Regions from separate parts of the Heyndrickxia sporothermodurans genome, predicted to be linked through region 2. Evidence: riboswitches for the same ligand, from Rfam matches in the RefSeq annotation. Region 2 holds a riboswitch; each other region holds the start of a gene.

Region 1 (10,894 bases), on a different contig from region 2:
ACTCTGTACTAAACGATATTCAATCATTTTCGATAAACTCGGGAATTCTTTTATTTTCAAGCATCTTAGTTGCTTTATTATTTTCTCTTAGCTTTGGTGTATTCTTAAGTTCCTTAAAAATGACAAAACTGTTTCGTTGGATTATAAATATATTTTCCCTAGTTCCAGATTTTATCATTATTATTTTATCGATTGCACTTGCTGTTGAATTTTACAAGTGGACAGATATACGTGTAATTACGTTGTCCCCATTTTCCGATTCAGTCAATCTATGGTTTCCGATTGCCATCCTTTCATTAATGCCAACATTTTATTTATTTAAAATGATTTCTGCTAGATATATAGAAATAACCGGATTGGACTACATAAGAACAGCCGTAGGCAAAGGACTGGATAGACACTATATTAATAGCCGGCATATATTGAAAAACTTAATTCCTTATATTTTTGCTGATTTAAAAAAAGCCATATCATTTACAATAGGAAATTTATTTATTATCGAATATTTGTTTAATATAAAAGGATTAACCATTTTTATTTTTGATGATTATCAATTTCAGAAAGTCTTTTTATCATTATTAATCTTATTGACCATTGCAACTCTTTGCTATTTGTTTATCAAATTACTTTTCTATTTTATTGAGCGGGTGTTTATCAATGCATGAAAAAAGAACATGGAATCCATATTTAATCATCAGCGTAATTATGGTATTTTTTTTATTCGCAATATCAATAGTCGGTCCATTGTTTGCCCCACATAAATTAACAGACAGTATTACGATTTATCAATATGGGGAAAAAAATATGGCATTTCCACCGCTAGCCCCCTTTACATACAAAGAATATCCGTTAGGAACAGACAAATGGGGATACGATTTACTTACATTACTAATTTATGGTGCAAAATATACTGTCTTTATTTCAATTTCGATTGCCTTATTAAAAATTGCTCTTGGTTTAGGAATTGGATTATTTACAGGGATAATGAAAAAGAGGCTCCACATTTGGGAGTCATTTGAACATTCTTTATCGTATATTCCATCGTTTTTAATCATTTATTTCGTTTTGTGGCCGATTTCTTTTAATCCAACTATTAAGCCTATATCATTAATCGTATTATTTATCATCGTATCGACCATAATCGGATTTCCGAGTGTAGCCGCATCGATTCGGGAAAAAACGATACAAGTGTATCGCTTGCCTTTTATTGAAGCCGCCATTACGACAGGGTCTTCAAAATGGAAAATAATTAAGCGCCACATCATTCCACATTTAATAGAAGATATTGTTATATTATTTGTTCTCGAAATTGTTACCGCAATCACTGTGATGGGACAATTAGCATTATTTAATATTTTTATAGGAGGAACGAAGCTAGAAACCTCACCAACTTTATATCATTCGATTACGAAAGAATGGGCTGGTTTAGTAGGACAGGCAAGGGATCATTTGTGGGGAAATCAGTTCGTTCTTTTCATTCCATTAGTATGCTTACTGTTTGCGATTGTATCATTTCAACTTTTAGCCGTTGGATTAAAAAAACATTATAACCGCAGATATCAAACAAGTCAGTGGATTTAGACGACCATCCTTAATAATTGCAAAATAATATTGCAAAGGAATTCATAAAAATGAGGTAGTTTATTATTCCAGTAAATCATTTCACTTGAAAAAATGATAAAAATAAAGTAATATAACAATACAAGCTGCATTGTACGTATTGATAATAAAGTTTTAACCTTTAAGCTGTAACAGGGAGTTTTATATTGAAACTGGAATGACAAGCTTTCGCCTACATGGCATGGAAGACAAGCAAGAACGTTTCTGCAAACACCCACTTTGAGGAGTGGTGGTTTAAAACTTTCTTAATACTCATACGGCAAAGGCGGCCTTATAAATGACAACTTCCAAATCAGTTTCCAATCGGGAACTGGTTTTTTTATACAGAGAATAATGTATGGAATTATATAATAAGAACCAAATTTTAAAAAGGAAAATTATCCTTTCTTTTTATCTAATTTATGCTAACATATACATAAATGAATAATTTTATCGCTAGGGGAGTCTAAATAAGACTGAGACAGAGATGTTCTGGACCCTTTGAACTTGATCCAGTTTATGCTGGCGTAAGGAAGTGGGAGTAAGAGATATAATCAATTCTGCCCATCTAACTGCTTACGATGGGCTTTTTTGTGTACAATTTCATAATTTTTTCTGCTAGGGGAGCCATAGGCTGAGAGATATCATTGATTGAAACCCTTTGTACCTGATCCGGATTATACCGGCGTAGGGAAGCGGTCTAAATAGCTATTCTGTATTTTCTAGTTACAGTTGTTATTGCCGCTTTCTATTGAGGAAGGCGGTTTTTTTGTTGGAGAAAGAAAAGCTTCCTCACAAAAATCAAATGATGGAGGTGTGTAAAGATGAATAAGTTAAAAAAAATGACGATAACTGCAGTTATTATTGCGATAACTACTTTAATAAGTAATATCGTTTTTATCCCAGTGGGATTTGCAAAAATTTTCCCTATCCAACATATGGCTAATGTATTAACCGCTATCCTATTGGGTCCGTTTTATTCAATTGCACAAGCATTTATCGTGTCAATCATCCGAAATTTCACAGGAACCGGCTCCCTATTTGCTTTTCCCGGAAGTATGATTGGTGCATTTCTATCAGGCTATTTGTTTATGAAAACAAGAAAGCTTAGTTGGGCGTTTACGGGTGAAGTTATTGGAACTGGCATTCTTGGGGCACTCGCAGCATATCCAGTAGCAAGGCTACTATTAGGAAAGAATGTAGCTTTATTTGGATTTATCCCTTCATTTATAGTTAGTTCCTTTGCAGGAGCACTAATTGCCATATTTTTAATGAAAGTATTATTACGAAATCAAACGTTTGGAGGAATCATTCATGAAAACAGCACTTACAATCGCAGGATCTGATTCAGGAGGTGGAGCTGGGATCCAAGCAGATATTAAAACATTTTCTTCCTTAGGTGTGTTTGGAATGTCGGTTATTACTGCAGTTACCGCCCAAAACACAATGGAAGTAAAATCTGTACAAATGATTGATTCACAAATAATCAGTGATCAAATATCTGCTATTTTCGACGACATTCATGTTGATGCAGTTAAAATTGGAATGCTCGGAACAAAAGAAAATATTGATGTGGTTGCAAAGGAATTGAATATATACCGTACAGAGCATATCATCCTCGATCCAGTCATGATATCAAAAGGTGGTCACCATTTATTACAGCAAAATGCGATAGATGCGTTAAAAGAAAAATTGCTTCCAATGGTGACATTAATTACACCTAATATACCTGAGGCTGAAAGTTTAACAGACAGTAAAATTTGGACGATTGAAGACATGTATACTGCCTGCCTCAAATTACAGGAACTCGGTGCCAAAAAAATTTTATTAAAGGGTGGCCATTTAGAAGGGGATCCAAATGATTTATTTTTTGACGGACATCACTTTACATGGTTGCCTGGGAAGAGAATTCATACGAAAAATGTTCATGGAACAGGGTGTACATTATCTTCAGCTATCACCGCTTTTGTTGCTCAGGAAGAACCCCTGTTGAGTGCAGTTAAGAAAGCAAAAGATTATATTACAATAGCAATTCAACATAGCTTAGAACTTGGCAGTGGACATGGTCCAACAAATCATTTTTACCATTTATATGAACGTGCTGGACTAGTAGACAATAAATAGCGGAGGGATTCCAATGGAAATTTCAAAAATGACACGGTTAATTTCATTAGTAAAAGAAAAAAAACCACTTATTCACCATATGACAAATGTGGTAACTATTAATGATTGTGCTAATGTCACACTTGCAATCGGAGCTTCACCAGTAATGGCGACAGAGATTAAAGAGGTAGAAGATATGATCCATCTAGCTGATGCACTAATTATCAATTTAGGAACGATTCATGATGTTGTTTTTGAATCCATGCTACATGCAGGGATTGCTGCTAATAAGAAAGGAATTCCAGTTATATTGGATCCTGTCGGTGTTGGCGCAACAAGTTATCGAACAGAACGATCTATGGAACTATTAGAAAAAGTAAAGATGGCTATCATCCGTGGGAATAGCAGTGAAATACATACATTAATTAATGGTACAGGTGGAACAAAGGGAGTCGATGCCGCTGATGGCTCTGTACCATCAATTGAAATAGCTCAGCAAGCTGCAAATACATTCCAATGTGTTGTTGGCATAAGTGGCAAAGTAGACGTTGTATCAAACGGAAGTAAGAACTATTATCTATCAAATGGGGATGAAAGATTAACAAGAATAACAGGTACAGGATGCATGTCTACTTCACTCATAGGCAGTTTTTCTGGCGTAACATCTGATTATTTAGGTGCCGCCATCACGGGAATGTCAATTATGTCACTTTCAGGGGAACGTGCAACGAAACACTTGGCAACAGATGGAGGGATTGGAACATATAAAATAAAGCTGATGGATGAAATCTATCGAATGAATGAGGAAGTTTTTGCTAAAGAGGTGAAAATTCATGAATGTTAATTACAATCTTTATTTAGTTACCGATGAACGAACCCCAATAGGCGAACTTTTATCAATTGTTGAAGAAGCTGTGCAAGGTGGTGTGACCATCGTTCAACTTCGTGAAAAGAATAGCGATGGACTCACATTTTATAAAAAAGCAAAACATTTAAAAGCGTTGTTAAAAAGCTATCAAGTGCCTCTAATTATAAATGATCGTGTAGATATTGCGTTAGCGGTAGGAGCTGATGGTATACATGTTGGTCAAGACGATATACCGCTTTCTGCCTTAAAGCGAATAGTTCCCAAGTCAATGATTATTGGTGTGTCTACGCAAACAATCGAGCAGGCCCAATTAGCTGAAAAAATTGGAGCTGATTATATTGGAATAGGGTCTGCTTTTCCAACTAAAACAAAACAAGATGCAACTGTGTTATCTATGGAAACCTTAAAAGCAATTAAAGATTCTGTAAATATACCAGCTGTAGCAATCGGAGGAATAACATTAGATAATTTTCATCAATTAAAAGAAATAAATTTTTCTGGAATTGCGGTAGTTTCTGCAATTATGAAGGCAAAAAACCCAAAGGAAGCAGCGAAAAAATTTTTTCAGTAAAAAAATAAATTTGCAATGTGCAAAATAGAGAGGGAGAATATGACAATGACGCAAGGGAAGCTATTTACCGATCGATTATATAGAAATGCTCAACCCATTTGGAATAAAAATCATCAACATCCATTTGTTCAAGGTATTGGTGACGGCTCTTTACCAATTGAACTTTTTGCTTATTATATGAAACAGGATTATGTGTATTTAATTGAGTATTCGAAGTTATTTGCAATAGGTACTCAAAAAGCAAAAGATTTACAAACAATGCAAAAATTTTCCCACTCATTACACTCAATTCTACATTTTGAAATGGACTTGCATAGAAAATATGCTAAAGAATTTGGGATATCTGAAGAGGAATTAGAACAGGTAAAACCAACACCTATAAATCTAGCTTATACAAATTATATGGTAAACGTATCACTAAATGGGTCATTAGCGGAAGTAGTTTCTTGTTTGCTTCCTTGTGCATGGGATTATTGGGAGATTGGTAAGCTTTTAAAAAAACAGCATCACCATCAAATAAAATCAAATCCGTATTCACATTGGATAGAAACTTATTCATCAGATGAGTTTGGATCGGTTGCCCTTTGGTTAATCAAGTTAATGAATCAATTAACTGAAGGAACTCGGGAACATGAACTGGTATCCTTAGAGAAACATTTTCAAATGACATCTCGCTTTGAATATATGTTCTGGGATATGGTCTATCACCAAGAAGAATGGCCATTATAAAGTTGTATTGTATGTATTTTTATTCGTTAAAAAAGTTGAATTTATGTTTAACATTGATATGAAACAGCTAGGGGATAACCCCTAGCTTATTTTAGTTCTCTTCCTGTTGCTCCAATTGCTTTATCGGTATTTGATTGATTATTATATTCCGGATCTGGATTTAATTGTTTTTGGTCCGTATCCTTTCCGAGATAACTCGACTTATGCTTTTCTTGTAGTTTATGAAATTTTTCGAAATTTTGATTAACCAAAGTTTGTCCCTCCTTTTGATTTATTTTCCTTTGATATGTAAAAAAGTATGTAAGTTAAATAAGATAAAAAAAAGTGGGACATCCCACTTTTTCAAGTAATGAAAAATATATTGATAAGTCCGTATAAAAAGAAGCTTGGGCACCCTCCATATTTTATGAAGGAAAAGGTTTATACATTCAGTTTCCCTAGTAAAGCCATAATTGCTTTAACAATTAAGACGATAGCGAACAGAATAACGGCACCTGCTCCAATGAATTCAACTACTGTAGCTAATGTCCCCGTAACAACTCCAAGCAGACTTAAGCCAAGTAACGCAAATCCAGCAACGATTGTAGCTAAAAACAATTGAACCATTGTTAACCACCTCCTTGTCATATTATATGTACAAACAAAAATAAGTGTGATTTTTAGAAGTAAAATTAATGATTGAACATACTTCATAATAGGCAAGATGCATATCCCTTTTTGCATAGGGCAAAACTACGAGAATAAATGATAAATACAAAAATGAGGGATGCTTGATGAAAAAATTACTATTTACACTCATAATTTTAACCTTTGCAATAATTACAAGTTCTTGTGGGACAAACAATGATAATAAAAACGAGCAAAAAAACCTTTATGACAAAATTAAAGACAAAGGAGTCGTAAACATTGGAACGGAAGGGACCTATTCACCATTTACCTATCACGACCAATCTGGAAAGCTTACAGGTTTTGATATCGACATTGCAAATGAGGTATTTAAACGATTAAAGATAAAACCTAAATATATTGAAACAAAATGGGACGGTATGATTGCAGGGTTAGATGCGAAACGTTATGACTTAGTTGCCAATGAAGTAGCTGTTCGAACGGATCGATTGAAAAAATATGATATGTCAGATCCATATATCGTCTCGAAAGCTGTTTTAATTGTAGGAAAAGATAATCATGACATAAAAACGTTAAATGACTTAAAAGGAAAAAAAGTAGGGCAGTCATTAGATAGTAATTATCGAAAAATTGCAGAAGACCATGGTGCAACAAATACGGTTGTAGATGGATTCAATCAATCAATTGATCTGATCACTTCAAAACGAATTGACGCAACAATAAACGATAGTCTTTCTTATTTAGATTTGAAAAAACACCAACCCAATTTGCCTATAAAAGTCGTCTATGAAGAAAAAAATGCGACGAGTAATGCTTTTCTTTTTCGGAAAAATTCAGATGAACTAGTGAAGGCTGTAAACGGAGCACTTGCAGATATGAAAAAAGATGGTACCTATTTGAAAATTTCAAAAAAATGGTTTGGCACAGATGTGTCGAAGTAAAGGGATCGATTAAAGATGTTCACAGATGAATCTACCATCCGAATACTCGGAATCCTGCGTGATTCCTTTTTTCCTATACTAAAAGCAGGCATATATTTTACTATTCCTCTTTCAATCATTACATTTATATTAGGAACGGTACTAGCATTTCTGATAGCGATTATTCGCATTTCTACAATTAAACCATTAATCTTACTCGCTAAATTTTATTTATGGATTTTTAGAGGGACCCCTTTACTCGTTCAATTGTTTATCCTTTTTTATGGATTGCCTAAATTAGGGGTTACGTTAGATCCGTTTCCTGCAGCAATCATCGGCTTCACCTTAAATGTGGGAGCATATAGTTCCGAAATTTTTCGGGCATCCATTTTATCTATTCCAAAAGGCCAATGGGAAGCAGCATACTCAATAGGGATGAAGAAATCCCAAGCGATGAGAAGAATTATATTACCACAAGCAATGCGTGTATCCTTGCCACCTTTAGGGAATTCTTTTATCAGTTTAGTGAAAGATACGTCACTTGCTGCAACGATAACTGTTACTGAAATGTTCCAAAAAAGTCAGCAAATCGTTGCTGCCACTTATGAGCCGCTTTGGCTATATATAGAAGTAGCTTTCATTTATTTACTATTTAGTACTGTGTTATCGTTTGGTCAATCTATGCTTGAAAGGCGATATAATCGAACGGTAGCAAAATAGTGGGGGACGAAGAATGATTTCTATCCAACAATTGCATAAACGTTTTCATGATTTAGAAGTTTTAAAAGGGATTACACTTTCAATCGAAAAAGGGCAAACTGCTGTTATCATTGGACCATCTGGTTCAGGAAAAACAACTCTTCTTCGTTGTTTAAATCTATTGGAGACTCCAGATAAAGGTTCACTTTCGATTGGAAATCGAAAACTGGAATTTCAAGAAAATAGAAAGATAAAGCTTCAAGAAATAATGGCTATTCGCAAACAAACAGGTATGGTTTTTCAAGGGTATAATTTGTTTCCGCATTTGACAGCACTGGAAAACATCATGGAAGGACAAGTTACAGTATTGAAACGTTCAAAGGCAGAAGCAAAGCAAAAAGCATTAGGATTGTTAGAAAAAGTAGGGCTAAAAGATCGTGGTGACATGTATCCACATCAACTTTCAGGTGGACAGCAGCAACGTGTTGGGATTGCACGAGCAATGGCGTTGGATCCCGAAGTCATATTATTTGATGAACCAACATCCGCCCTTGATCCTGAGCTTGTTGGAGAAGTGCTAAAAGTTATGAAAGATTTAGCAAATGAAGGAATGACTATGGTAGTTGTCACGCATGAAATGCAATTTGCACGAGATGTTGCCGATCAGGTGATATTTATGGATCAAGGGATAGTCGTTGAACAGGGCACTCCTAATGAAGTGTTTGGACAATCGAATAATCCTCGTCTTTTGCAATTTTTAAATAAGGTAAATGTAAGGTAACAATCCCAGCGGTGATGATATACATATCATTGCCTTTTTTTAATAGAATTTATGGTAATTACCGATTTTGTGTAAAAAAGAGAAAAAAATCGTCTATAATAGGTAATGCATCATTTTGTAAATGATACATACATTTTAGTAATAGAGAATGTTGGGGGAGAAAGATGTTCCAAATCATTAATCTTAAAAAGGTAAGAAAAATACTTAAAATCATTTTTTGGCTTATTTTTTTCGTTTATTTTTGCTATATGTTATACATTCTTTTCTTAGGTCGATATCGGATACCTGCAACACAAGAAAATTATAATATAATCCCATTTAAAACAATAAAAATGTATATTGATTACTATGACCATTTTAATTTTACTATTTGGTTTTCCAATCTATTCGGAAATGTTCTTGCCTTTATGCCGTTAGGTTTTCTTGCTCCTTTATTAATTAAACGATTGAACGGATTTTTAAAGGTTCTATTTTTATCATTTTTCACCACAGTCATTGTTGAATCGATCCAGCTAACCTATCATGTAGGCGGTTTTGATGTTGATGATATTATTTTAAATACAATTGGTGGTGTTCTAGGCTACTTAGTGTTTTTGCTTGTTTATACGAATATTAAAAGCCTTAGTAAAGGACACACCGAATTTACAAATATTCGGTAAGTATAAAAAAGATCATTGGACTCAAGAATATACATTGAGGTGAGTAATTTTGAGTAAAAGTAAAAAGAATTCTACTCCGAATCAAAATAAGGCGAAACCAAAGGCAAACATAAGACAGCCTAATAATCCTTTACCACAACCAAAAGATTATGAAGAAATAGAATACTAAAGAACAATAAAAAGGCGATGTAGAAATCGCCTTTTAATTATTTTAAAAAACAACAATAAGTAATGTTGGGTAAAAAATTTTATTTAGGAGAAAATAAATGAAACTATAGGAAAAAGGAGAAGTTGTCGTGTCTAATCAAAAATTAATCAATTTCTTAAATCAAGAATTATCTAATTTCTCTGTAATGTATATTAAACTTCATCGCTACCATTGGTTTGTACAAGGAAGACATTTTTTCCACTTACATAAATTATTTGAAGAATTATATACCGAAATGGCAGCAGATATAGATACACTTGCAGAAAGAATTCTTGCAATTGGGGGAAAGCCATTAGCAACAATGAGCAAATTTCTAGAAGAAACGACTCTTGTTGAGGCACAGGCGGATGACAAGGAAAATGAGCTTATTTCTCAATTAATCAGTGATTATGGGCAAATGGTAAGAGAATTGAATGAAACAGGAAGAAAGTTAGCTGAAGAGCAACAAGATCAACCGACAATTGATTTGTTAAACGAATTACAAGGAAAATTTGAAAAGCATATTTGGATGTTTAACGCTTATCTTGCTTATGAATAATAATTAATTAGCAAAAGGAAAGAAAAGAGGATTACTAATCCTGTTATTGGATGAAAATATTATATTTCATCCAATACTTTTTGGCTTTATGCAGATAATGATTTACTAGAACAACAAAGTAAGGTTAATTTAAAACTAAAAAGGACGTTTTCTATGATTGGCTTTATTATTGCGATTATCCTTTTTAATACAATTGCTTTTACTACCAACAAAAAACTTTCCCTAAATCAGATTATCCATATCTGGTGTTTCACAGTATCGCTGCAAATGATGGTGGATTTGTTTGTTGATGTGAAATATCAAGGTTATTGGTATTTTGATAAAGAAATTGAATGGACATCTATTCCTTCAATCGCATTAATCGTTCCCCCGGTTAATTTGATATTTCTAAATTGGTATCCAAATCAATCTCGATTATTTAAGCGAATTATATATTTTATTTGTTGGTATGTATTCATTTTAATTTATGAAAAGGTAGCTTTACTTCCTGAACCTTGGGGTTATTTTCATTATGGATGGTGGAATTTAGGGATCTCCGCAATCGTTGATCCGTTTCTACTTTTAATACTTATTATATTTTATAAATGGACAT
Region 2 (10,894 bases):
GTAAACGCGAAATGTCTTCTGCTAGCTTAATAAAAATTCCGATTATTATGGCTGCATTTCAGCAAGCGGAGTTAGGGAAAATTGATTTAGAAGAGAAAATAGAGGTGAAACCTGAGCATAAAGTGGGAGGATCAGGTGTTATTCAATATTTAACAGAAGGAACTCTTTTATCCGTTAAAGACCTTTTGACATTAATGATTATCGTTTCGGATAATACGGCAACAAATATGATGATTGATCTAGTCGGTCAGGAAACGATTAATTATTTTAATAAACAAATAGGATGCAATCATACAAGACTAGAAAGAAGATTAATGGATTATGTGGCCAGGGATATGGGGCTAGATAATGTTACTTCTGCATCCGATATGGTAATATTCCTAAAAGAAATCGTGGAAAATCAATTCCTTACTTCAAAGAGTACGTATGAAATATTGAATATCCTTTCTGGACAGCAATTTCAAGATAAATTACCTGCAATGATGGATTCGGATCATGTATTTGTTGCTAATAAAACAGGGGAAATTCCCGGTGTTGAACATGATGTTGCAATTATTAGGCATAATGACGATCAAGTATTTATGGCAGTATTAATCGATCAATTAGAAAATCAGTATGAGGGAAAACAAATTATTGCTCGGACCGGCAAGGCTGTATATGACTATTTAATTCAATAACAATACAGGAATAGTGTATCATTTTATGATACACTATTTTATTTCGTAATTTTCTAAATTGTTTTCTCGTTTATAGACGAAAGCCCATTTTTAATATGGACAGTTACCACATATAAAGAGCTGAATAAATATAAATAAGGATTTATCTTTTGATGGGTAGGGAGGGGTGACATGAGATATCTCGCGATCGGTGACGGACTATGTGCAGGGCATGGTGCACCATTTTTATCTCCAAGTTTTGTACATCGACATGCACGTCTTGCAGAACGGAATTTAAGAGAAAGGGTGTTTGTTACAAATGTAGCAGCGGCAAATAATCATGCCAATGATATCCTCCAATCATTGAGTGATCCAAATATAATGAGAAGCATTAAACAAAGTGACATGATTGTTTTATCTGCCGGACATCAAGATTTACAAACAGCAAAGAAAAAATATGATGAAACGGGCAATGAAGAAGAGTTTATTCATGAGTCAAGAAAATGTAGAAGTACAATTGATGACATCATTCGTGGGATACGCGATTTGAAAGAGGAACAAGAAGATAACTACATGCTTATTATTCTCGGTTTGCACAATCCGTATCCTAATGATCCTTTAGCAGATAAATGGGTACAGCGTATAAATCGCTATATTGAATGTAGGGCAAATCGACGATGTTTAAAAACGATAAATCTCCAGCAACATTTACAAGATAAATTGGACAATTGGTGTACTAGTGACAATTTATATCCAAACCATTTAGGACATATTGAAATTGCAAATCGGCTACATGAAATTGGCTATGACTCTATTAGAGGAGAACAAGATGGATAAATTCACTTGAAAAGGAGGTGAGAAGCTTATGTGGTATGGCGGTTGTGGTTATCCAGTAGGTGGATATGGCTACGGTGTCGGCTGGGGTGCAGGCCGAGGATTTGCATTAATCGTAGTATTGTTCATCTTACTTATCATTGTAGGAGCAGCATATGTTTATTAGGTTAAAATAAAGAAGTCCGGTCTTTTTTAAGACTGGACTTTTCCTATTTTAAGAAAAGAAAAACATTTGCTTGTCGGGGCTGACCAAGGCGCTTTCGCTTTTCTATATATAATCAAACGTTTAACCTACTCCATTGTCCCACTCCAATTAAGTGACTTGACCATAAAATGGTGTGGAAGGATATTTGGAGGTGAATAGTACATGTCTGCTTCACATTACCATATTTGTTCAAGAAATATTGGAAAGCCCGTTGAAATAAGAACGCGTGATGGAAGAGTGCACAGAGGAATCATTCATCGAGTTGATAATCGAATGGTTTATTTACGCCCACTCCCACAAAGGAATTATGGAGGATACGGTTATGGTTGGGGTTGGGGCTGGGGCGGCTTTGGCTGGGGTGTCGCACTTGGTGCCATAGTTGGCTTAGCGCTTCTTCCTTGGTTTTTCTGGTAGGCCGTTGTCTTTTGAAAAAGACTCCTATTTTAAAGGGAGTCTTTTTCAACGAATACATCCTTTTATAATATTGGAAAGATTATTGTAAAAGTTGTCCAATCGTCATTAGATTGACAAGTTAAAGTTCCACCGTGTTTTTCAAGTATATTTTTGGAAACATACAAACCAAGCCCTGTTCCGCTCTTCTTCGTTGTAACGAAAGGCTCGAAAATAGTGTCAACCATTTCTTCCGGTATTTTTGGTCCGTTATTACTTATGTCTATAATAACGGAGTTTTCAGTAATATCCAATTCAATTTGGATAATCGGATTCTTCACGCTTTTCAGTACATCAACCGCATTAAAAATAATATTAATAAGTACCTGTCTTATTTCATCTTTAAAGCCATGAATGCTAATTTCATGCAAATAATGTTTTTGGATATCAACATTTACTTCTAAAATACGAGGATACAAAAAGGATAAGACTTCTTCAATTAAATCATTTAATGAAAAAGAGGTCATTTCAATTGACACAATTTCTTTTTTTGATAGCATAAGAAATTGAGAGATATTAAATTTTAATTGCTCAATTTCGTTAGAGATAATATCCAAATAAGGCAATTGTGGATTTTCAGAACGCAATAATTGCACAAATCCATGAATAGAAGTTAATGGATTACGAAATTCATGAACGAAGCTAGATGTCATTTGTCCTAAAAGTGTTAAACGTTCATGATGTGTTGTATTTATGTATTCATTTTTTTTATCAATGATTTGATCTTTAACATTTGAATAATATGTAACAACATAAAACAATAATTTGTCAAAAGCATAATTAATTTTGTCAATATAGGCATTGACATCGTTTACATTTAAATAATTATTGTATAAAAACTTAGTAGTTATTGATTTACCAATACTTAAATTATATGTAACTTCACCTAAATCAATATTTTGATCAAGTTTTTCTTTAGCAAAGTTAGATGCAAGGGATTTTAAAAAGTGCTCCAATTTTTCCTTCGATATTGACAATGATTGAATAAGAAAATCATGACAAGTATCTTTATTGAAAAATTTGGATTTTAAAGGATTTGACTTGGAGTTTATCAATTGTTCATTCCAAATCGCAACAATTTTATCAATATTTTTATCAAAAAATGCAACGATATCTTGTCTAAGCGGTATCATTTTTTTCACCTCCCTTTTCTTCAAAATAACAATTAGCAAAAATTTCTTCATCTAAAATATATCAAAATATTTAAATAATACCAAGTTAAAGTTATATAAATGTACTTATAGTTTCATAAAATAGCATATAAATATCTTTAAGAATATGGATAAATCAGTTGTAAACGGTATTAAAAAATAGTATAGTTAATTAGTATTATTAAATAAATATAATCCCACAAGGGGAGCCTAAATCGGCTGAGAGTGAACGTATGAGTTCTGACCCTATGAACCTGTTAGATAATGCTAGCGCAGGGACTGTGGTTTGATGGAATAGAAAGCAATGCAGCGATTTCCTTAAACCGTCCTGTATTGCTTTTTTTGTGTAAAAAACGCAATACAGTTGTTTTTACATTCCCTCCGAGCCTTCATAGTCACTCTTCAGACGAAAAGAAAGGAAGGGAATATAAGATGAATAAAAAAACATTGTTTTTAGTAGAAGTTGCTGTTCTCGGAGCACTTGCTTACTTGCTTGACCTTGTTTCAGCATTTATTTGTAAGGCTATTTGGCCAGAAGGCGGATCCGTTTCATTAGCTATGATACCGATATTTTTAATGGCTTATCGTTGGGGCTTAAAAGGCGGGTTGTTAACTGGATTTATATTAGGTACGCTACAAGTTGTAACAGGATTTTCAGTATTTTATCATCCGGTACAAGGGATTGTCGACTATTTTGTCGCCTTTACAGTGATTGGTTTAGCAGGTATTTTTGCAAAGCAAATCAAAACATCTATAGAAAATGGAAATATCGGAAAATGGACTACATACACTGTCTTAGGTGTTTTTCTTGGTAGTTTATTACGTTTCCTTGCCCATTTCTACACAGGTATTGTCTTTTTCGGTTCGTATGCACCGAAAGGACAACCGGTTGCATTATATTCATTGATTTATAATGGAACATATATGTCGATCAATTTTGTCTTAAGCTCAGTACTTGTTGTCATGATCTTATTTATTGCTCCAAGACTTGTCCAAATCAAAAAATAAAGTTAAAGGGTACTTTGCTAAGTACCCTTTAATTACTTAACGACTAGCACATCTTTAGTTGTATTTTTAATAATATTTTCCTCCGTGCTGCCTAGAAAAATCCGCTTGAAAATCCCTTCTTCACTTTGACCTACGACAATTAAGTCTATTTGATTGGAATTCGCGTATTCACATATATTGTCGGATGTCTTTCCATAAAGCGTATCAAAATGAAAAGAGATTCCTCTAGATTGTAAAATCTCCGTGACTTCCGCTCGAAGATCGGGGTCATCATCCTGTATAAAATGTTTTGTATTTTCTTGAATTGAATGTTCAAGTGGAAGGTGTGTGACATATACACCACCATCTGAACGCGGGATCGCAGTATATCCTGACTTGCCTAAACTATCTTCAGGTAGTGGCGTGTCTATCGAATAAGTCGTTCCATTTATTACTTGGACAACACTTAATTGGCATTCTTGATTTAATAAATATAAATCCGCTGCTATTTCCAATGCTTTTCTACTGCCGTCTGAGTCATCAAAGCAAACTAAAATATGTTTATACATATTCATCAGCTCCTATTTATATTACTTCTTATATACCCTTTATTCAGTGCAAATAACAAACAAACGAATGACTTATATTACAAAAACATTACAAAGTAAAATAATTTTCATTGATTTTTCTTACCTAACATAATATGCTTTACGTTAGAAATAGGTAGTATCAATTTTAACTAATTGAAGGCAGGGAAAAGTATGGAATGGTTACAGCGATTTCGTGGAGCTGTAAAGAAATTTTGGAAAAAGGCACATATGAATCAAATAATTATTCTAGGAGGATCAGTAACCCTATTAGCGTTTCTTGCCTTTTTTGGATATTTTGCAGCAACGGCAAATGTTGAGTCTTTGAAAAAGGGCTTAGCACAATCGACTGTTATTTACGATAAAGACGGAGATGTCGCAAGCAAAATTTCCGCAAACCGAACAGAAGGCGTCTCGATTAAAAAAATGCCCCAACATTTAAAAGATGCAATTGTTGCTATTGAAGACCATCGTTTTTACCAACATGGTGGATTCGATGTGAAAGGAATAACGAGCGCACTCTTTAAAAATATAACTGCCGGCGGGATAACAGCGGGCGGAAGTACAATTACCCAACAGCTAACGAAAAATGCTTTGCTATCGGATGAAAGAACATTTAAACGGAAAATCGAAGAATTATTTTTAGCCATTGAAATTGAAAAAAAATACACTAAAGACGATATTTTAGAAATGTATTTAAATCAAGTTTATTTTGGACATGGTGCATGGGGAGTTCAAAAAGCGGCCCAACGATATTTTGGTAAAGATGTAGAAGATATTAATCTTAGTGAAGCCGCTGCACTTGCTGGAATTGTAAATGCGCCATCTGCACTTGATCCTTATTATCATATGGATCGAACGATTAAGCGCAGAAATGTCGTTCTTGGGGCAATGAAACAATATGGCTACATCACGAAAAAACAATTCGACGACGCTAAAAAGGAACAATTAGTTCTTAATGATCAACAGAAAGATCCAATGAAAGGTAAATATCCTTATTATGTTGATGCGGTATTAGCAGAAGCAACTGAGAAATTCGGATTGACGCAAGATGAGATTATGACGCGTGGCTATCGAATTTATACAGAAATGGACCAAAATATCCAATCTGCATTGGAAAATGTATATAACAATAATTATAACTTTCCTCAAGGAAGAGGAGGACAGATCGTCCAAAGCGGGTCAATACTACTTGATCCAAAAACCGGTGGGATTCGTGGGTTAGTCGGCGGTAGAGGGGAAAAGGTTTTTCGAGGATTTAATCGCGCGACACAATTAAAACGATCACCCGGATCGACCTTTAAACCTTTAGCGGTGTATACACCAGCTTTAGAGGAAGGATACAAGCCTGATTCAATGTTAAAGGATGAAAAAATGACATTTGGTCATAATTATTCACCGAAAAATTATAATGGCCAATATCAAGGTGAAGTACCAATGTATAAAGCGATCGAAAACTCGATTAATATTCCGGCCGTTTGGTTATTAAATGAGATTGGTATTGATAAAGGAATGGATGCCGTTAAGAGATTCGGTATTCCATTAACAGATAAAGATCGAAATTTAAGCATTGCACTTGGAGGTTTAAGAAAAGGGGTATCCCCTTTACAAATGGCAGAAGCATATTCGGCTTTCGCCAATGAAGGAAAACGTGAAGATGGGCATATCATTACTAAAATTGTTGGACCAACAGGGAAAATCATTGTTGAAAGAAAACCGAAAGTAACAAAAGTTACGGATAAGAAAACGGCCAATGAAATGACATCAATGCTTTTAAACGTGATGGAAACTGGGACAGGTAAAGGTGCTAATGTTTCAGGTTATCAAATTGCCGGTAAGACGGGATCAACACAAGTTCCTTTTAATAATATTGACGGAACGGCTGACCAATGGTTTGTCGGTTATACCCCTAATCTTGTCGGTGCTGTTTGGATCGGCTATGATAAAACCGATCGGGAGCATTATTTATATGGGTTAAGTGCACAAGGCGTGGTTCCCGTTTTTCAATCAATTATGCAAAATACGTTAAAATACACGAAAGCAGAAAAATTTGAAACGGAATCGATCAATAGCCAAATGCAAAAAAAATATGAGTCAGACCACCCGTTTAAAACAAAAGCAAAAGAACTAAATGAAAAGTTGAAACAAGGTACAGAAAAACTCAAAGAAAAACTAGAAGATGGAAAAAGCAAATGGAAAATCCTCGAAGAGAAAATAAAAGATAAACTGAAACAATTCAAAGGAGAATAACCTCCAAACTTATTAATTAGCAGTTCCTTTTTGGAATTGCTTTTTTATTTTTTAAAAAAAGTACATAATGATGAGAGTAATGCATTAAGCATGAAGATTTTTTGAATTTATGGGAAAATAAAAGTATATTGAGATAAGGAGTGGTAAAATGCAATTCCGAATCGAAAAAGATACACTTGGTGAAATGAAAGTCCCTGTTGACAAATATTGGGGAGCACAAACACAGCGAAGCAAAGAAAACTTTAAAATTGGCTCAGAAAAAATGCCAATGGAGGTCATTCGAGCCTTTGTACAATTAAAAAAAGCTGCAGCAGTTGCCAATCATAATTTAGGAAAGCTATCGGATGCGAAGAAACAGGCAATAGTAGAAGCTTGTGACGAGGTGTTAGAAGGTCGTTTCGATGATCATTTTCCGCTTGTTGTTTGGCAAACAGGAAGTGGAACCCAATCGAATATGAACGTAAATGAAGTAATTGCTAGAAGGGCAAATGAGATCTTACAAAAAAATGAATCGAAGGAACATATTCATCCAAATGATGATATCAATATGTCCCAAAGTTCAAACGATACCTTTCCAACTGCAATGCATATTGCAGCATATAGTGTTATTCAAGAAAAACTAATACCAGCAATAAATAAATTAACAGACACATTTTTACAAAAAGAAAATGAATTTATGGACATTATTAAAATTGGTCGAACACATTTACAAGATGCAACACCTTTAACACTTGGTCAAGAAATTAGCGGTTGGAGAGCAATGCTGGAAAAAAGTAAAAAAATGATTCATGAAAGTGCTGAACATCTATTAAATTTGGCAATAGGCGGTACTGCTGTTGGTACCGGAATAAATGCGGATCCTACTTTTGGTGAGAAAGTTGCACAGGAATTAAAGAACCTAACAGGATTTCCATTCCGTTCATCTAATAATAAATTTCATGCATTGACTAGTCATGATGAAATCGTTCATGTCCACGGCGCATTGAAGGCTTTAGCCGCAGATGTTATGAAGATAGCTAATGATGTGAGATGGCTTGCAAGTGGTCCAAGGAGTGGGATTGGCGAGATTAGCATCCCGGCGAATGAACCAGGAAGTTCAATCATGCCAGGGAAAGTTAACCCTACACAAAGTGAGGCATTAACAATGGTTGCAACGCAAGTATTTGGTAATGATGCTACGATTGGTTTTGCCGCAAGTCAGGGGAATTTTGAGTTAAACGTCTTTAAACCAGTGATTATATACAATTTTCTGCAATCCGTTAACTTATTAGCTGATAGTCTAATTTCGTTTAATACGAATTGTGCTGTAGGCATTGAACCGAATAAAGAGGTAATCGAAGAAAATGTAAATCGTTCTTTAATGCTCGTAACAGCATTAAATCCTTATATAGGCTATGAGAAAGCAGCTGAAATAGCAAAACTTGCTTTTAAAGAAGGTTCCACATTGAAAGAAGCGGCGATAAAAACCGGTTATGTTACTGAAGAACAGTACCACCAATGGATTGATCCGAAAAAAATGGTGAATTTGAAGAATGGATAATAGGAAAGGAGACACAAATATGTGTCTCCTTTCAATCCATTATATTTAGTTAAATGTGACAATAAATTGATTAACGTTGAGAGAATCCGCCGCCAAGTTGTTGTTCAGCCATTTGAACTAAGCGTTTTGTGATTTCTCCCCCTACAGATCCGTTAGCGCGAGAAGTTGTGTCTGCACCAAGGTTTACACCAAATTCTTGAGCAATTTCATATTTCATTTGATCAATTGCTTGTTGCGCTCCTGGAGCTACTAATTGGTTTGAGTTGTTGTTGTTTGCCATGATTTAAGTCCTCCTCGTTGTTTTTTTATGGTTGGGTTAGCTGGAATTGCACCAGCAACACTGTTAAAGTGTTCCTCTATTGGAGTAACCCATTGATAGAAGTGGATATTACTTGCTTTGTACTAAGTATTATGTTTTTTTAAAACTAAAATATACAACCTTGTAAACAGGTAATTTTTGCCGAAATTAACTAAGAAAGAAAAGAATATTATTATCCATTATTCACAAACTCATATAAAGAAGATTCAATTTAAAGATGGTGATGAAATGGATTGGGATTGGTGTCCACTTTGTAATGGAGTAAACGATGAACGTTTATTATGTCCGGCATGTGATGGACGGATGCTGGATCAAGGAAGAATCTATGATTATTACGATGATTATAGCCCCTATATGGATATTGATTTAATCAAGTTAGCGGATGGAGTACCAAATAGTTCAAAGCGGAATGAATGTGTTCATTTATTTAAATGTAGTAATTGTGGGGTTGATTTACCAAAAAAGATTACTTATTAAAAGCTATGTTTAACTAGAATGTTGATTTCCGCTGCAGGTACTCGCTTTTTCGCGGTTCTGCGATGAGCCTCCTCATCGCTTCGCTCCCTGCAGGGTCTCATCTGTCCAGCTAATCCCGCAGGAGTCTCGCACCTTCCGCTCCAATCAACATTATGATATCAAAACTGAACTTTACCAAAGCATAATAAAAAGCAATCGGAAACCCGATTGCCTTCTAAAACAAATTTTAGCAGACTAGAACTCTATCCAATTCTTTCCTCTGTATCTGGGTTAAAGAAATGCCCTTTATTCATATCGAAGGCAAAGTCAAGTTTGTCGCCAGGTTTAATGTCAGATCGCGAATCAACACGAGAAATAAATTCTTGTCCACCGAGTTGAGAGTATAACATCGTTTCTGCACCGGTTAATTCAGAAACATCAATCGTTGTCGTAAATTTAGTACCAGGTGATGAGTTGATAAATAATGGTTCGTCATGGATATCTTCCGGACGTATACCGAAAATAATATTTTTCCCAACAAGGTTTTGTTCACGTAACACCTTCATTTTTCCATCAGGTATTGCGAATTTTAATGTTTCGTTTATTGTAAAATGCCCATCTTCAATTTTACCATTAAAGAAGTTCATTGCTGGTGAGCCAATAAATCCTGCAACAAATACATTTTTTGGATGATCATACACTTCTTTTGGTGTACCAACTTGTTGAATGACTCCATCTTTCATAACGACAATTCTTGTCGCCATTGTCATTGCCTCTGTTTGGTCATGAGTTACATAAATCGTCGTTGGCTGTAAGCGTTGATGCAGCTTAGCGATTTCCGCTCGCATTTGAACACGAAGCTTTGCATCGAGATTGGAAAGTGGTTCATCCATTAAGAAAACTTTCGGATCCCTGACAATTGCTCGTCCAAGTGCAACACGTTGTCTTTGTCCACCGGATAATGCTTTCGGTTTGCGCTTTAAATACTCTTCAAGTCCAAGAATTTTCGCAGCTTCTTTGACACGTTTATCGATTTCAGGTTTTGGAACCTTTCTTAGCTTAAGGCCAAACGCCATATTATCATAGACAGTCATATGTGGGTATAATGCGTAGTTTTGGAATACCATGGCAATATCGCGGTCTTTCGGTGGAACATCATTCACACGCTTGCCATCAATATAAAAATCACCTTTTGATATTTCCTCTAAGCCTGCAATCATTCGAAGAGTAGTTGATTTACCGCAACCGGAAGGACCAACAAAGACGATAAATTCTTTATCCTGGATATGAAGATTGAAATCAGTTACAGCGGTTACTTTATTATCGTAAATTTTATAAACATGTTCTAATTTAATTTCAGCCATTAATAGAACCTCCTCTATTTCTTACTACCAATAATAAAGAAAGCCCTTACAAATAGGTATGGTCAGCCTGCACAAAAAAGGAGGCCAGAATATTG
Region 3 (10,894 bases), on a different contig from region 2:
CCTATACAGTAGTTCACTTAAACTCATCCATATCAATCTTACATTCCTTCAAAGGAACCACTTTTGTTTTCTTAATAAATTTAAATCCTAACCACATAACGATAAATAATGGGATACCGAGATAAGCGGCGATCAGATCCATCCAATTTATTTTATCACCAAGAAATGCTTGATAGTCTTGGGCTAGTATGACAACTAATCCAACGACAAAAGCGAGAATTGGACCGAACGGATATAGTTTTGCACGGTATGGAAGCTTTTCAAGTGCATGTCCTTGAGCGATATAAGCCTTCCTAAACCGATAATGACTGGCAGCAATACCGAGCCAAAAAATGAAACCAGTAATCCCTGCAGCGTTTAACAGCCACATGTAAATCGCTCCATCACCAAAAGCTGATGCTAGAAATGCGAGCATTCCCACTAAAGTTGTCGCAATAAGAGCGGCGACTGGAACTCCACGCTTATTTAATTTACCAAAAAACCTAGGAGCTTGTCCTTCTTTTGCCAAAGCATATAAAATTCTTGTAGATGCATAAAGACTTGAGTTTCCAGCTGATAGAACGGCTGTTAAGATGACTGCATTCATTAATGATGCGGCAAATGCGAGTCCGGCCTTTTTGAACACTAACGTAAACGGACTGACCATGATGTCTTCGCTTTGCAGGGTTTTTGTTGTATAAGGAATAATTAAACCTATAACGAGAATTGCAAGTACATAAAATAAAAGAATTCTCCAAAATACACTTTTGATTGCTTTAGGCACATTTTCTCTCGGATTTTCACTTTCACCTGCAGCTACACCGACAATTTCTGTTCCTTGAAAAGAAAATCCTGCGGTAAGAAACACACCAATAACTGCTAGTAGGCCACCGTGAAAGGGAGCGTCCCCAATTGAGAAGTTTTTAAAGCCAATGGCATCGCCTTTCATAATACCTAAAATCATTAAAATACCTACGATAATGAAAATAATGATGGTAGCAACTTTAATGAAAGAGAACCAATACTCACCCTCGCCATAGCCTTTAACAGAGAGAATATTCAGTCCAAAAATAATCAAGATAAAAAGTCCGCTCCATAACCATGATGGACTATCTGGGAACCAAAATTTCATGACTAATGTTGATGCGGAAAGTTCTGCCGCAAGTGTGATCGCCCAGCTGTACCAATAGTTCCACCCTAATGCAAATCCAAGTGCTGGATCAATAAAGCGGGTAGCATAGGTGCTAAATGCCCCACTTGTTGGCATGAAAGAAGCTAGTTCACCAAGGCTCGTCATAATAAAATACACCATGACACCAATTATCATATAGGCAAGCAGTGCGCCGCCTGGTCCTGCTTGGTAAATAGCAGATCCGCTTCCTAGAAACAGCCCGGTACCAATGGATCCACCTAATGAAATCATCGTCAAATGTCGTGCTTTTAAACTACGTTGTAATCCTCCATTTTGATTCTCCATCTATATAAACCCTCCGTAATCCATTCATACCCTTAAAATAACCATGTTTAAACTAATGGCTTTGTTTAAAGTTCAATCTTGATTTAGACGTCTTGTTGATTGGAGCGGAAGGTGCGAGACTCCTGCGGGAAAAACGGTATACGGGAGACCCCTCAGGCGCGATAAGCGCCGAGGAGTTCGAAAAGCATAGGCGGCTTGCTTATCGACGTACGAACTGGAGGGCAGCGACTGAGATAAAGGAATCACGATGAGTCCTAAAGGACGAATCGATGATGACTTATCGTAGGGAGGTGACCGGAAGTTCGCTAGTCGATAGCCGCCGGAGCTAAACAGGCTCCCGAACCGCCCGCGGAAAGCGAGCACCTGCAGCGGAAATCAACTTCGAATAAAATTAATGGATATTTATAAATAAAAAATTATATTAATAACTATATAAAGATATCATAAACCGGAAAGAATGGAAATAGAAAGTTGTATATTTTATCACTTTGTTGAATGAAATTGCATTATGGATATTTTCCTAGAATAGTTTGGTATGCTGAGAATAAACAAATAATGCTAAAGTAACTTTACACATGATTTTTTGTCATGTATGATAAGGGCGAATAATAAAACTGCATATGACCTATCTACACTAGGGGTGCTGAAAAAGCTGAGATGTGAACGTGGAAGTGCGTTCCGATCCCTTATTACCCGATCTAGATAATACTAGCGTGGGGAAGTGTAGTAGTATTGGTGTAGAATCATTCATTGATTTGCATCTATTCGTATACTACTGCATCTTCCAAGAGATGCAGTTTTTTTATTCTCCAAAAAAAGAGAGGAGAATGGTTATGACAGAAGTATGTGGAACAAGTAGAATTGTAGGTTTTCGTTTTTCCCTTTATCCGATGGCGGATGAATTTGTAGATATTATTTTATCTACGCTTCAACGGGTCGACACCACTAAAGTATGGGTGAAAACGGATGATATTAGTACAGTAATCCGTGGGAAAATGGAGCATGTGTTTGACGTTGCAAAAGCTATCTATTTAATTGCGGCTAATACTGAAAAACATGTTGTCTTAAATGGAACATTTTCAATTGGATGCCCGGGAGATTTAGATGGAGATGTGTATATGTCCGAGGACGATGTTCGGATGAATGAAGACAGAGTAAAAAATATTCATATTGAAGCGCCTACACAATTTGCGTTATATCCGATGAATAATGAAAACTATATGCAAATCATTGCAGATGTTGTGGATATCGCCAAACAACAAAACACATTTACTGGAGGAATTCACTATGCCAGCAGATTGGACGGCGATGCGCATGATGTGTTTACAACACTCGAGCATGCATTTAATTATACTCAGGAAAAAGTTAAGCACGTAACAATGACAGTCAATATTTCGGCGAATAGTCCTTCGAGGAAAAAGAAATAAGGAGGGAAAAAGTGATGTCTAAATGGAGTCTGCGGGAAATTGTTGTGATGTCAGTGTTAGGAATTGTCTTTGCCATCGTATATTTATTATTTACCCAAGTAGGGAATATTTTCTTTGGGTTAGTCGGACCGATCGGTTATGAACCGATATTTGGGATATGGTTTATCGTTTCTATCATTGTTGCAAATATTATTCGCAAGCCAGGTGCAGCGGTTTTGGCGGAAACGATCGCCGCATTTGTGGAAATTTTAATAGGGAATGCAGTTGGTCCAAGACTATTAATCTCTGGAATGATCCAAGGTTTAGGGGCTGAGGTTGTGTTTGCCGCAACTGGCTGGAAGCGTTATTCAACATGGGTGTTAATGCTTGCCGGAGTTGGTTCAGCGATATTTAGTTTTGCTTGGGGGTATTTTATCTCTGGATTTGCAACACTATCACCATCGTATGTTTTATCCATGCTAGCGATACGAATGGTTTCTGGTGCGCTCCTTGCGGGATTATTAGGTAAGTATATAAGTGAAGGATTGGCAAAAACAGGAGTGCTTAATGGAATGCCATTAGGCAAAGAGATGAAAAAGAGAAAAGTAGCGTGATTGAAATGGAGATACGGGAACCTTTATTAGAAGTTAGGAATCTTTCATTATCTTATGAGGAGCAATCGATTATAAACAATATCTCCTTTTCCATAAATAAAGGTGAAAAACTTCTATTATTAGGACCAAGTGGCTCCGGCAAAAGTTCGTTAGCACTTTGTTTAAACGGGCTGATTCCAAATTCAATTGAAGGGGACAGGACTGGGAGTATTAAATATGCTGGGAAAGAGATTCAGTCTTATAAACCAGGACAATTAAGCAGCCGAATTGGCGTCGTATTTCAAGATCCTGATTCCCAATTTTGTATGCTCACTGTAGAGGATGAAATCGCATTCGGCTTAGAAAATATAAAATTACCTAAAGAAGAAATGATACGAAAAATAGAATGGTCTCTTTCATTAGTTGGTTTAGAGAAGTATAGACAAGCTCATATTTCTACCCTATCAGGTGGAATGAAGCAAAAGCTGGCACTTGCATGTGTGATGGCAATGGAACCCGAATTGATGATTTTAGATGAACCTACTGCTTTGCTCGATCCGGTGGCAACAAAAGATTTTGCTGAAACGATTGATAGATTGCAAAGAGAAATGAATTTTTCTCTCATCGTCATAGAGCATAAACTTGATTATTGGGTTCCTTTTATTGATCGCACCCTTGTTTTTACACAATCCGGACAACTAATGTACGATGGTTCATTGAAAAAAGGATTGGTTCATCATTTTGATGATATGAAAGATCTTGGAATATGCCTCCCAAAGGTGACACTATTCGGTCAACAGGTGCGAGAAAACTTTTATCCATTAACAGTGGATGAATTAATGGAAGAGTTAGATGAGGTAGACACTTCTTTTCCATTACAGGCAGTAAATGATTTCCCAACACCGCCGTTAATCCAAATGAAACACGTTTCCTTTTCCCGGGGGGAGAAACAAATTTTAAAAAATATCCATTTATCAATAAATAAGGGTGAATGGACAGCGATTGTAGGTCCGAATGGTGCGGGTAAATCTACATTAACTTTGATGTTGGCGGGACTTCTTAAGGAACAGCAAGGGGAGATTTTCTATGGGAATAAATTGTTCAAGGATTTGGATGAAAAGGTGAGGTTGGATTCAATTGGTTACGTTTTTCAAAATCCGGAGCATCAATTTATAGCGGATACGGTATTTGATGAAGTAGCCTTTGGTCCAAGAATGAAAAAAGTAGAAGATATCGATTCTAAGGTAGCTAATATTCTTTCAGATTTTCGTTTACTTCGGTTAAAGGATCATAATCCCTTCATATTAAGTCAAGGGCAAAAGCGGCGCTTAAGTGTAGCTACGATGCTAGTGGATGAACGGGAATTCCTTATATTAGATGAGCCAACCTTTGGGCAGGATGAGAAAGCGACGAATGAAATGATGAAAATTATTCAATCGAGAGTGAACATTGGGATGACGGCGTTGATGGTGACTCATGATATGGAAATTGTGGCGAAATTTGCTCATCAAGTCATCGTTCTTTTCGAAGGGGAAGTAGTGTTTCAAGGAACACCTCATGAGCTATTTTTAGAAAATAGTGAAATTGTGGAGAAAGCAAACCTTGAAAATCCATTATTATATTCAATTTGGAATACATATGGGATAAGGGGTGAACCAATTGCGGCTTCAGTTACTAAATCCTAGTATAAAAGCAATTGTCGTTTTGGTCTCTGTTGTCCTTTTAGCTTTTGTATTTGACCCTTTAACTCCGTTGCTTTACTTGTCTTTTACGGTCTTAATCACATTTCTTTTTGGTAAAGTAGGGATGAAAAAATGGTGTATACGATTTGTACCGTTTTTTATCATTGCCTTTGGGTATGTGTGGACAACAACAATATTTTCGAATCCACCAAGTAATACTAGTTTCGTCACTTATGCTAAATTAGGTCCTTTTGAGATTACTGATTACGGACTGAATACTGGACTGGCACTTGGATTACGTGTTCTTTGTTTTGCTGCCTTGTCTTTAATGTTTATATTAACAACAGATACAACTAAATTTATGTTAAGTCTGATTCAACAATGTAAACTTCCCCCTAAGCTTGCCTACGGAATTTTAGCAGGCTATCAGTTTTTACCTTTATTAAAGGATGAATTTACGATTATTAGAAATGCCCATCGAATTCGAGGCGTTCATTGGGAGAAAGGGATAAAAGGGAGAATACAGCTTTTAAAAAAATACACCATTCCACTTTTAGCAAGTGCGATACGAAAAGCAGAGCGAACAGCAATTGCAATGGAATCAAAGGGATTCACGGGAAGCAGGGATCGAACTTTCTATCATGAGTTGAAGGTTAGTGGAAAAGATATGCTGTTTTTTCTTTTAATGGTGGGTATATTCATCATTTCTAAATACGTTTCTGAAACGATTTAGATCTTAAAAAAACATCCATTAATTGCTGTTTAAAATGATTACGGTAATTAAATGGGTGTTTTATTTTCACTTATTTTAAGAATTTATAGTACAATAGTGTCGAGATTGCCAATAAGGGGTGTTTTGTGATGACTAGAAAAGCATTAATTAATATTGATTATACATACGATTTTATTGCAGATGATGGTAAATTAACGTGTGGGAAACCAGGTCAAGACATTGAAAATATAATTATCCAGCTAACAAGCGATTTTATACTTTCCGGTGATTATGTTGTTTTTGCGATCGATTGTCATCAAAAAGAAGACACACTCCATCCGGAGGCAAAGCTGTTTCCACCGCATAATATAGTAGGAACACAGGGGCGTCAATTATTCGGAGCTTTACAGGGTTTGTATGAACAACATAAAAATGACGAAAATGTACACTATATGGATAAAACACGTTATAGTGCATTTGCCGGAACGGATTTGGATATAAAGCTAAGAGAACGTGGAATTGAAGAACTACATTTATGTGGCGTTTGTACGGATATTTGTGTATTGCATACGGCTGTAGATGCTTATAATAAAGGATACAAAATAGTTGTTCATGGGAACGCTGTGGCGAGCTTTAATGATACAGGCCATCAATGGGCATTAGAACATTTTAAAAATACATTGGGTGCGAAGGTACTCTTTTAGGGTAAATAAGGAGTGGGGTTAAATGGTAAAGTTATATAAGGACGACGGTTTTGCACTGCATACGGATTTATATCAAATCAATATGGCAAAAACATATTGGGATGACGGTATTCATGAACGAAAAGCGGTATTTGAAGTTTTTTTCAGGAAGCTTCCTTTCGACAATGGGTATGCAGTATATGCGGGGTTAGAACGAATTGTTGAATACTTACGTGATTTTCATTTTTCTGAAACAGATATTCAATATTTACGTGAAGAATTGAACTATGATGAGGAATTTTTACAATATTTAAGTGAAATGCGCTTTACAGGAACCGTTCGGTCGATGAAAGAGGGGGAAATCGTTTTTGACAGTGAACCTTTAATTCATGTGGAAGCACCTTTGGCACAAGCGCAAATAATTGAAACCGCCTTGCTTAATATTGTGAATTACCAAACATTGATTGCAACGAAAGCAGCGAGAATTAAAAATGTAGTTGGTGACCAAATATTAATGGAATTTGGTACGCGCAGAGCACATGAAATGGATGCTGCTGTGTGGGGAACAAGAGCTGCCTACATCGGCGGGTTTGATTCAACAAGTAATGTTCGAGCGGGTAAACGATTTGGAATCCCTGTTTCAGGTACCCATGCCCATGCGATGGTACAAGCATATCGTGATGATTATACAGCTTTTCATAAATATGCAGAAAGCCATCGGGATTGTGTATTCTTAGTGGATACATATGATACGTTGAAATCGGGTGTCCCAGCAGCTATACGAGTTGCAAAAGAATTAGGGAATAAAATTAATTTTATTGGTATTCGATTAGATAGCGGAGACATGGCGTTTTTATCAAAAGCAGCACGAAAAATGTTAGACCAAGCAGGGTTCCCAGACGCGAAAATTGTCGCATCAAGCGACTTAGATGAGTATACAATCCTCCATATGAAGTCCCAAGGAGCCAAAATTGATATGTGGGGAGTAGGGACAAAGTTAATCACTGCTTTCGAGCAGCCGGCATTAGGCGCGGTTTATAAAATGGTTTCCATTGAAGATGAAAATGGAGTGATGCAAGATACCATTAAAATTTCATCAAATGCGCAAAAAGTGACGACACCTGGTTTAAAAAAGGTTTATCGAATTATTAATACAAATACGAATAAATCTGAAGGTGACTATATTGCAATGCAGGATGAAGATCCACAATCTCAAGAAAAGCTAAAAATGTTCCATCCCGTGCACACATATATAAGTAAAACTGTAACTGATTTTGAAGCGAAAGATTTACAACATGATATTTTTGTAAATGGGGAATTAGTCTATCGATTACCGGAATTAAAAGAAATACAAGGCTACACGAAAGAAAGCTTAGGATTACTCTGGGAAGAATACAAACGCTCACTTAATCCCCACGAATATCCAGTTGATCTTAGCCAAAAATGTTGGGATAACAAAATTAAAAATATTGAGGACGTTCGTGAAAAGATTGCCCATATGAAAAAATAAAAAAGATAATGGAGGTAATGCGAAGTGGATGAGCTACAAAGAAGAATCATTGAAAACATGAAAGTGAGTCCTACAATCGATGCCCATGAGGAAATCCGAAAGAGTGTAGATTTCCTTAAAAATTATTTATCGAAATATCCCTTTTTTAAAGGATTTGTTTTAGGTATATCAGGGGGCCAGGATTCTACTTTAACAGGAAAACTAGCGCAACTAGCGATTGATGAGATGCGTAAAGAAACTGGGAATAATGAATATAAATTTATTGCTGTTCGGCTTCCGTACGGTGTTCAAAAGGATGCAGCAGATGTGGAGGATGCAATTACATTTATTAACCCCACTAAAGCTATAACAGTAAACATTAAAGCTGCTGTCGATGCAAGTGAAGCTTCATTGAAAGCAGCAGGCATTATCTTATCTGATTTTGCAAAAGGTAATGAAAAAGCAAGAGAGCGGATGAAAGCACAGTATAGTATTGCCGCCATGGAAAATTGCGTTGTTCTTGGTACCGATCATTCAGCTGAAAACCTTACAGGATTTTATACAAAATATGGAGACGGCGGAGCGGATCTCGTACCTATCTTTCGCTTAAATAAGCGTCAAGGTAGAATGCTGCTCAAAGAACTAGGATGCCCAGAGCATTTATACTTAAAGACACCAACAGCTGACCTTGAAGATGAACGGCCGCAATTGTCAGACGAAAGTGCATTAGGCGTCACCTATGACGAAATTGATAATTACCTAGAAGGAAAAAAGGTTTCAGAGCAAGCACAACAAACCATTGAAAAACTATATCAAAAATCCGAACATAAACGACACATGCCAATCACAATATTTGATGATTTTTGGAAATAAAAAAGAGTCCTAAGGGGCTCTTTTTTTATTATATTAGGTTCTTTTAAAAATTGTTTTTTAAACGTATTAAAAGCACAGAGTGGAGCGGAGCGACGAGGAGGCTCATCGCCAGCCCCGCAGAAAGCAAGTGCCTGCAGCGGAAAGGAACGGACCATTGTTTATTCTCAAAACCCTATAAAAAAAAGGAAAAAGTCTAGGAATTTTTTCGTTCAACTCTTTTTCTTCATCCCAATTCATAGTATGCTAAAAATAATAAGAAATTTTAAAATTTTCCAGACTACATTGATAGAGATAATAGGGGGATTCGAATGAAAGATACCATTTTTCATCCAAAATTAAAGCAAGTTATAAATAATATCGAAAAAGTAATGATTGGGAAATCAGATGTGGCGGAACTCAGTCTTGTTGCGTTATTAGCTGAAGGGCATGTTTTATTAGAAGATGTTCCAGGGGTTGGAAAAACAATGATGGTAAGAGCATTGGCCAAATCAGTAAATGCCAACTTTAAGAGAATCCAATTTACACCAGACTTATTGCCTTCCGATGTGATCGGAGTATCAATATATAATCCGAAAGAATTTGAATTCCAATATAGACCAGGTCCAATTATGGGAAATATTATTCTCGCTGATGAGATAAACCGTACATCTCCGAAAACACAATCCGCTTTACTTGAGGGAATGGAGGAGAGCAGTGTCACAGTAGACGGAAATACAAGACAATTGGAGCGACCGTTTTTCGTTATGGCAACACAAAACCCGATTGAATATGAAGGTACATACCCTTTACCAGAGGCTCAGTTAGATCGTTTTCTTTTAAAAATGAAAATGGGGTATCCAAATATAAATGAAGAAATAGATATATTAGATAGAACACAAAAACAAGCACCGATTGACCGTTTAGACTCGGTAATTACTCTTTCCGAATTAGTGGAATTACAAGATGAAGTAAAAGAAGTGTATGTCGATCAAACACTTAAACAATATATTGTAGAACTAGCACATTACACTAGGAATCATACGAATGTTTACCTAGGGGTAAGTCCTCGTGGATCAATCGCATTAATGAAAGCATCACAAGCTTATGCTTTATTACATGGCCGAGATTTCATTATTCCTGACGACGTACAATATTTAGCCCCATTCGTGTTTTCGCATCGAATTATTGTTAAATCCGAGGTTAAATATGGCGGCAAAACAGCAGAAGATATTGTAAAAGAAGTAATTAAATTTGTACAGGTTCCCGTTCAAAGGGCAGTGAGATAATGATGAAAACAAAATTAAAAACATGGGGGAAACTAATTCTTCTTCTTATTTTTATTCTATTAACTTTCTCCTATGCCATGTTTCAAGGTGGCTTTGTTAGCTGGTTCCTATTTTTCAGTTTTGTCCCCTTCGCTCTCTATGCATTATGTATTGCCTTTTACCCTCTTGGAGATTTGGTAATCGAAAGAACATTTAATAAAGATACTTATTTAGCCGGGGAACATCTTAATGTCGTCATAAAAATAAATAGAAAATATTCATTCCCACTCTTTTTTCTCATCATCAATAACACTTCAAGTCTTTCTAAGGAGAATGGGAAGCAAATTGTATTTCCAGGTTTCAAAAAACATATTCAACTTGAGTACAGTATGCCTAATTTACCGAGAGGAGAACACCATTTTGATAAAATATATGTCAAAATTGGCGATCCTATTGGCTTATTTGAAAAGGAAAAGGATTATTCTTTGGAGAAATCGATACTAGTTTATCCTGCCTTTTCGGATATTATTTACCGCTCTTTTGAAAGTAGATATGAGCAAGGAGCTACAGCATCTCAAATAAAAATTCAAAATGATACATCAATGGTTGCGGGAATACGAAATTATGAACCGGGTGATCGTTTCACATGGATTGATTGGAAGGCGACAGCGAGAATAAATGAGATGAAAACGAAAGAATTTGAGGAGCGCCAATCGAATGATGTATCCATTATTTTAGATCGCTCACCTTCTTCAT

What was found. Region 2 has a riboswitch for thiamine pyrophosphate ahead of thiT (energy-coupled thiamine transporter ThiT). Riboswitches for the same ligand answer to the same signal wherever they lie in the genome.
Region 1: another riboswitch for thiamine pyrophosphate. It lies ahead of thiW (energy coupling factor transporter S component ThiW); the one in region 2 lies ahead of thiT (energy-coupled thiamine transporter ThiT).
Region 3: another riboswitch for thiamine pyrophosphate. It lies ahead of B5V89_RS12370 (YkoF family thiamine/hydroxymethylpyrimidine-binding protein); the one in region 2 lies ahead of thiT (energy-coupled thiamine transporter ThiT).

Annotation. Positions count from the first base shown of each region.
Region 1 covers NZ_NAZB01000019.1:326,203-337,096, reverse strand. Annotated here, with positions in the region: gene B5V89_RS09390 (ABC transporter permease subunit) at 1-665, shown strand, start outside; gene B5V89_RS09385 (ABC transporter permease) at 658-1,581, shown strand; RNA gene ssrS (6S RNA) at 1,701-1,896, shown strand; TPP riboswitch at 2,048-2,150, shown strand; TPP riboswitch at 2,210-2,310, shown strand; gene thiW (energy coupling factor transporter S component ThiW) at 2,424-2,945, shown strand; gene thiD (bifunctional hydroxymethylpyrimidine kinase/phosphomethylpyrimidine kinase) at 2,914-3,723, shown strand; gene thiM (hydroxyethylthiazole kinase) at 3,737-4,546, shown strand; gene thiE (thiamine phosphate synthase) at 4,536-5,141, shown strand; gene tenA (thiaminase II) at 5,181-5,870, shown strand; gene B5V89_RS20075 (hypothetical protein) at 5,957-6,121, opposite strand; gene B5V89_RS09350 (hypothetical protein) at 6,291-6,476, opposite strand; gene B5V89_RS09345 (amino acid ABC transporter substrate-binding protein) at 6,644-7,438, shown strand; gene B5V89_RS09340 (amino acid ABC transporter permease) at 7,454-8,137, shown strand; gene B5V89_RS09335 (amino acid ABC transporter ATP-binding protein) at 8,151-8,897, shown strand; gene B5V89_RS09330 (VanZ family protein) at 9,062-9,556, shown strand; gene B5V89_RS09325 (Dps family protein) at 9,853-10,302, shown strand; gene B5V89_RS09320 (hypothetical protein) at 10,456-10,894, shown strand, end outside.
Region 2 covers NZ_NAZB01000021.1:137,411-148,304, reverse strand. Annotated here, with positions in the region: gene B5V89_RS10640 (serine hydrolase) at 1-677, shown strand, start outside; gene B5V89_RS10635 (GDSL-type esterase/lipase family protein) at 849-1,493, shown strand; partial or broken gene B5V89_RS20715 (YjcZ family sporulation protein) at 1,579-1,656, shown strand; gene B5V89_RS10625 (LSm family protein) at 1,858-2,109, shown strand; gene B5V89_RS10620 (ATP-binding protein) at 2,172-3,278, opposite strand; TPP riboswitch at 3,489-3,593, shown strand; gene thiT (energy-coupled thiamine transporter ThiT) at 3,729-4,304, shown strand; gene B5V89_RS10610 (universal stress protein) at 4,337-4,852, opposite strand; gene B5V89_RS10605 (PBP1A family penicillin-binding protein) at 5,045-7,120, shown strand; gene fumC (class II fumarate hydratase) at 7,269-8,660, shown strand; gene B5V89_RS10595 (alpha/beta-type small acid-soluble spore protein) at 8,731-8,940, opposite strand; gene B5V89_RS10590 (hypothetical protein) at 9,118-9,456, shown strand; gene B5V89_RS10585 (ABC transporter ATP-binding protein) at 9,699-10,799, opposite strand.
Region 3 covers NZ_NAZB01000025.1:725-11,618, forward strand. Annotated here, with positions in the region: gene B5V89_RS12365 (amino acid permease) at 14-1,456, opposite strand; TPP riboswitch at 2,083-2,193, shown strand; gene B5V89_RS12370 (YkoF family thiamine/hydroxymethylpyrimidine-binding protein) at 2,290-2,883, shown strand; gene B5V89_RS12375 (ECF transporter S component) at 2,898-3,476, shown strand; gene B5V89_RS12380 (ABC transporter ATP-binding protein) at 3,482-5,140, shown strand; gene B5V89_RS12385 (energy-coupling factor transporter transmembrane component T family protein) at 5,115-5,870, shown strand; gene B5V89_RS12390 (cysteine hydrolase family protein) at 5,999-6,553, shown strand; gene B5V89_RS12395 (nicotinate phosphoribosyltransferase) at 6,576-8,042, shown strand; gene nadE (ammonia-dependent NAD(+) synthetase) at 8,067-8,894, shown strand; gene B5V89_RS12405 (AAA family ATPase) at 9,203-10,159, shown strand; gene B5V89_RS12410 (DUF58 domain-containing protein) at 10,162-10,894, shown strand, end outside.